Linked DNA regions of Pseudobacteroides sp.. The protein of the gene in region 1 interacts with the protein of each later gene in a pairwise test. Links are inferred from orthologs where the notes say so. Each region holds a gene or a part of one and is shown in the gene's direction. Other genes may lie near its edges.

What was found.
Region 2: the proteins of rpe (region 1) and eno interact in binary tests that used the Escherichia coli proteins (3 or more experiments, as listed by UniProt). The link is inferred for Pseudobacteroides sp. from one-to-one orthologs.

Annotation. Positions count from the first base shown.
Region 1 is NZ_DATCTU010000011.1:44,770-47,879, reverse strand. Bases 222-2,995 are described here. They hold rpe (ribulose-phosphate 3-epimerase), read left to right. Parts: upstream 222-1,162; coding sequence 1,163-1,828; downstream 1,829-2,995. Other genes in these bases: sigI (RNA polymerase sigma-I factor), read left to right, coding at 2,560-2,995; VIO64_RS03250 (thiamine diphosphokinase), read left to right, coding at 1,825-2,460; rsgA (ribosome small subunit-dependent GTPase A), read left to right, coding at 260-1,153; pknB (Stk1 family PASTA domain-containing Ser/Thr kinase), read left to right, coding at 222-254. Also shown: more of pknB, read left to right, coding at 1-221; more of sigI, read left to right, coding at 2,996-3,110. UniProt on the Escherichia coli protein: Catalyzes the reversible epimerization of D-ribulose 5-phosphate to D-xylulose 5-phosphate.
Region 2 is NZ_DATCTU010000113.1:11,998-15,178, reverse strand. The notes cover bases 206-3,050. They hold eno (phosphopyruvate hydratase), read left to right. Parts: upstream 206-890; coding sequence 891-2,210; downstream 2,211-3,050. Other genes in these bases: rnr (ribonuclease R), read left to right, coding at 2,765-3,050; secG (preprotein translocase subunit SecG), read left to right, coding at 2,370-2,615; VIO64_RS18635 (peroxiredoxin), read right to left, coding at 206-619. Outside these bases: more of VIO64_RS18635, read right to left, coding at 83-205; more of rnr, read left to right, coding at 3,051-3,181. UniProt on the Escherichia coli protein: Catalyzes the reversible conversion of 2-phosphoglycerate (2-PG) into phosphoenolpyruvate (PEP). It is essential for the degradation of carbohydrates via glycolysis.

The DNA of each region.
Region 1 (3,110 bases):
CAAAGACTAAGGATATCCCTGTGAAGATTCCTCTGGCCAATGCGGATACATTTGGTGATACTGTAAGGGTTCTTATTGAAATGACACCTAGTGATACTGGAAAAAGTACTGTAATAATGGATGGTACAGCAAACAAACAGGATTTTCCATTAAGTGTTACAGTGCCTGTGCCTGAAAATGGAAGTACAAATATTAAAGTATATGTTGATAATAAGCCTAATTCAGATATGAACGTTGATTATTCCGGGAGGTAGGTAAGTTGCCTTTAGGTGTTGTAATGAAGGGGATAGGGGGATTTTATTATATAAAATCCCCCTCCTATGGCATAGTTGAATGCAAGGCGAGAGGGATTTTCAGAAAAGACGATATTATACCCTTGCCTGGAGACAAGGTTTCTTTTTCAATAGTTGATACAGATAAGAATACAGGGCTCATTGAGGAAATTTTGCCACGGACCTCGGAGCTTGTCAGGCCAGCTGTAGCAAATGTTACTCAGCTTGTAGTTGTTGTAGCAATCAAATCACCGCAGCCAGATTTCTTATTATTGGATAAAATGCTTATTACTGCAAGTATCAAGGATATAAAACCTGTTATTTTGATTAATAAAATCGATAAAAGTACTGAAGAGGATGTTGAAAAAGTAAAAAAAGCATATGAAAATACTGGCTACAAGATGTTCTTTTTAAGTGCCAAGACTCATGAAGGGTTTGATGAGCTAATGGATATTCTAAAGGATAAAATAACGGTTTTTGCAGGCCAATCGGGAGTCGGCAAGTCAACAATTCTAAACCGATTAGCGGGATCTGTACTCATGGAGACCGGTGAGGTCAGCGACAAAATTGAAAGAGGAAGGCATACTACAAGGCATGCGGAGCTTTTTGATCTTCCAAACGGAGGACTTGTGGTAGATACTCCGGGATTCAGTTCTTTCGAGCTTGCAGGAGTTGAGCTTAATGACCTTGAGCTTCATTATCCGGAGTTTGAAAATCATTTGGGAAGATGCAGATTCAATGGTTGCAGCCACATAAATGAGCCGGATTGTGTTGTAAAGGAAGCGGTAGTTAATGGCGATATAGATAATGAAAGGTATGAGAGATTCGTCCATTTCTATTGCATGCTAAAGAAACAAAAAGACCAGAGATATAGAAAGTAGGGGCGAAAAATGATTAAAATTGCACCGTCAATTTTGTCGGCAGATTTTTCCAGTCTTGGCGAGGAGGTCGCAAGAGCGGAGAAGTCGGGTGCCGACATTATACATATAGACGTAATGGATGGATGTTTTGTTCCGAACATCACTGTGGGCCCAGCGGTTATAGAAGCTATCAAACCTTATACAAAGCTGCCTTTGGATGTACACCTTATGCTGATAGAGCCTGACAGGTATATAGACAAATTTTGCGATGCAGGTGCCAGTATAATTTCTGTTCATGTTGAAGCATGTAAACATCTCCATAGTACAATACAAAGCATCAAACAAAGAGGAGTTAAGGCTGCAGCGGTATTAAATCCGGCAACTCCTTTATGCTCGATTCAATGGGTTCTAGATGAATTGGATATGGTTCTCTTGATGACAGTTAACCCGGGTTTTGGGGGGCAGCAATACATAGATTCGGTAACGGAAAAGATCAGAGACTTAAGAGGTTTGATTACAAAGAGAGGATTAACTATAGATATAGAGGTTGACGGAGGAATAGGGCCGGAAAACATATACAAAGTAACTGAAGCCGGAGCAAATGTTATAGTTGCAGGATCATCCATATATAATGCACCTGATATGGAACAAATGATAAAGATTCTCCGAGAGGATTCTTACAAGGAGGCAAAATGAAAGCTGTCATAGTCTGTAGCGGAAGCATTGAGGATTATGATTACCATAAAAGATACTTTGAAGACAGCCAAATAGTTATAGGAGTTGACGGGGGTGCGAAGCATCTTCGGAAGCTCGGCATTTTTCCTGATATAATGATGGGAGATTTTGATTCAATTTTTAAAGAGGATTTTGATTATTTCAAAGATGCAGGAATAAGTTTTCTAAGGTATCCTTCCCAAAAGGATATGACCGATTCCGAGCTTGCATTGGAATACGCTTTGGAAAGGGGTGCCCGATCGGTAGTTTTACTTGGATGCCTGGGTACTCGCTTTGATCATTCCCTTTCAAATATCTTTTTGTTAAAAAAGATGGCAGATAAAAATATCAATTGTATAATAGCAAATGAACGAAATGAAATACAGCTGGTAAAAGACCACATAATTCTTAAGAATGAAAACAAAATGAAGCTCACCATTCTTTCCCTATCTGAAAGTGTAGAAGGTATAACTTCCAAGGGGCTTTTATATCCTTTGGAAAACCAAAGTCTAAAACTTGGCTCATCTAGAGGAGTTAGCAACGAATTTATTGAAGATATTGCAGAAATATCAATAGATAAGGGCTTACTTCTGGTTATTAGGTCCATCGACTAGAAAAATTCAAAATAAATCCCATATAGTCAAAATTATTTTATCAACCCCGTCACAAAATATGCTAAAGCATGGAAACCATATATTAAAGGGGTGTAATAAGTGTTTGGTATAAAGAGAAGCAAGAAAAATAAAACCGGTTCGCTAAATGAAACGATAAAAGAAATAAAGCTTGGCAACAGTCAGCTTAAAGAATTGTTTATTGAGGATTACAAGCCGTTTATTTTAAAATGCGTTTCAAAAGCTTCAAAAAAATACATTGATACACATAATTCAGAAGAATACAGCATAGGGCTTATTGCTTTCAACGAAGCAATTGAATGCTATGAAGTCAATAAAAATGCCCACTTTTTGACTTTTGCGGAGCTGGTTATTGATCGTCGTGTAAAAAACTATCTTAAGAAAGAGCTTAAGCATAAAAATGTTATACCTATTACAAATTACTTGTCAAATGAGGATCAAAGAATGAATTTCATTGAGAATGATTCCATGATTGTACATTTCGATCAGGTTGAAACAAGATCGGAAATCGAGCAATTCAAAAGGGAATTGGGCCATTTTGATATCAGGTTTGAAGATCTGATAAGCCATGGTCCAAAGCATAAGGATGCTCGGGTAAGTTGCATTAGGATTGCGAAGTTTATCACATCCGA
Region 2 (3,181 bases), on another replicon or contig:
ATAATAATCCTCCCTAAAATTTCCTATATAATATGAAGAAATAGGATAAACTTTAGGGGGGATTTTTATGTTTAGGAAATACCTAAAGAAGTTTATCGCCCGGGTGCCAGTCGATAGGGCATAAGCCACCTGATTGCAGTGCTTGTAATACTCTCAGCGTTTCATCTACGCTTCTTCCAATATTTAGATCATGAACAACAGAATATTTTACGACACCGTCAGGATCAATGATAAACAAGCCTCTTAATGCAATTCCTGCTTGTTCAATGAGGACACCATATTTTTGAGATACTTCTTTGGTAATATCGGATGCAATTGGGAAATTAATTTTTCCAAGACCGCCATTTTCAACAGGGGTGTGGATCCATGCCTTATGTGAAAATTTACTGTCTATGCTTACTGCAAGAACTTCAGCTCCAGCCTTTTTAAATTCTTCTATTCTTCTGCTCATAGCAGTGATTTCAGTGGGGCATACAAAAGTAAAATCCAATGGGTAGAAGAAAAGTACCAACCATTTTCCTTTATAGTCACCTAGTGATACATTTAAAAAATCTTCGCCTTTTCCATCCACACACTCCATATTAAAATCAGGTGCTTGTACTCCAACAATACGATTCATCCTTGTAAACCTCCTTTAAGTTATATAAGTATTTTTAATTTTTCATGATGTATTTATACCATTTTATTTTCATGTAAAACATCAATGTTACATTTTTGTGTACATGTTAAACAACTTTTCATTCATGCATTAATACATAAAATAAAAAAATGTAATTAATAATAAAAACGGTTAAAAAATTAACAAGCATTTTACAAAATATTATTTACAATTGTCAAGACTTAAGTTATTCTATTAATGTTATATTTTAAGAATGGAAGGAGATTAAGTAATGAAACAGTATTTAGAAATTGAAAGTGTTTACGCTAGAGAAATACTTGACTCAAGAGGTAATCCTACAGTAGAGGTTGAAGTAATAGCAGAAGGCGGATTTTTAGGAAGAGCAGCAGTTCCTTCAGGTGCTTCAACAGGTGCTTTCGAAGCTATAGAATTAAGAGATGGTGATAAAAGCAGATACTTGGGAAAAGGCGTTCAGAAGGCAGTTGATAACGTTAACAACATAATAGCACCTGAAATTGAAGGTATGAACGTGTTTGACCAGGTAGCAATAGATAATGCCATGATTGCTTTGGACGGAACTCCTAACAAAGAAAAATTAGGAGCAAATGCTATTTTAGGAGTATCTATGGCTGCTGCAAAAGCTGCTGCTGAAGCTCTTGGATTAAGCCTTTACCAGTATATAGGCGGTGTAAATGCAAAGGTTCTTCCAGTTCCGATGATGAACATCATCAACGGTGGAAAACATGCTGACAACAGTGTTAACATTCAGGAATTTATGATAATGCCTGTTGGTGCTACAAGCTTCAAGCATGCTCTTCAAATGTGTGCGGAAGTATTCCACAACTTGAAAAAGGTATTAAGCGGCAAAGGTTACAGCACTGCAGTAGGTGATGAAGGCGGATTCGCACCTAACCTTAAGACTGACGAAGAGGCAATTCAAGTTATATTGGAAGCTGTTGAAAAAGCAGGATACAAGCCTGGAGCTGACTTCAGAATTGCTATAGATGCAGCTGCTACTGAAATGTATGAAGAAGCTAAGAAAAAGGGTCAGGAAGGAAGTTACTATTTCTGGAAAGCTGACATAATGAAGACTAAGGAAGAAATGGTCGCTTTCTGGTGTGATTTGGCAAATAAATACCCGATCATATCATTGGAAGACGGCGTTTCAGAGGAAGATTGGGAAGGTTGGAAGATGCTTACTGAAGCAATCGGTTCTAAGATTCAGTTGGTAGGGGACGATCTTTTTGTTACAAATACTGAAAGATTAAAGAGAGGAATCGACCTTGGAGTAGGAAATTCCATACTTATCAAAGTTAACCAGATCGGTACACTCACTGAGACTCTTGATGCTATCCAAATGGCAAACAGAGCAGGTTATACTGCAGTTGTATCACATAGATCAGGTGAAACTGAAGATGCTACAATTTCTGATATAGCTGTTGCTACAAACGCTGGTCAGATTAAGACCGGAGCTCCTTCAAGAACTGACCGTGTTGCAAAATACAACCAGTTATTAAGGATCGAAGAAGAACTTGCTGGTGTAAGCCAGTACCCAGGCCTTGATGCATGGTTCAATCTTAAGAATAAATAATAGCACATTAAAAAAGATGGTGTTGCAAATCTACTATTGAGTAATTTGCAGCACCTCATTTTAATTAAATTATATCAAAAACAATCCATATAATGCTTGTTTTTTGTTTTTATTTATGCTACAATGATAGTTGTCAATTTGCCATGGAGGTGTTTTGTAATGAGTGCAGTAAATATTATTGTGAATATATTTCATATATTGTTCGCCGTTTCGCTAATAGCGGTAGTTTTGTTACAATCAGGTAAGCAAGCGGGTTTATCCGGTTCTATAGCAGGTGGAGCCGAAACCTTTTTCGGTAAAAACAAAGGCAGAACAATAGATGCCTTGTTAAGTAAGTATACAACTGTTGCTGCGGTATTGTTTCTAGTTACCTCAATAGCTTTGGAGTTACTTATAAACAGATAATTGCAGAGTTTACACTGGTTATACAAGACAACTATCATTATTGGTAGTTGTTTTTATTATGTCTAGGAAATTTTCCATTTTCAAAGTATATTGATAAAAGCCAGGGGAACAATAAAAAATAAAAAATATTCGGAAGGGCTAGGTTATTGATGAGTGATATGAGACAGGACAGGAAAAAGAGAATAGTTTCCTTTATGAAGGAAGATGCTTATAAACCTCTTCTTTTTAAAGAACTTGTGGCGGTATTGGACGTTCCCAAGGATGATATTGCTGACTTTGAGAATGTTTTGACCGAGTTGGAACAGGAAGGTAAGATATATAAGACTCGCAGGGATAGATACGGTATACCTGAAAGAATGAGCCTTGTATCAGGGCGTTTGCAGGGAAGTGAGAAAGGGTTTGGTTTTGTGATACCTGATGAGGAAGATACCGATGATGTATTTATCCCTGCCCACTCATTGCATGGAGCTATGCATAACGATAGAGTAATTGCAAGAGTAAATAAGGGTACAGCTCCCGGTAAAAGGTCGGAGGGTGAGATACTGAAGGTATTAAAGAGGGCTAAC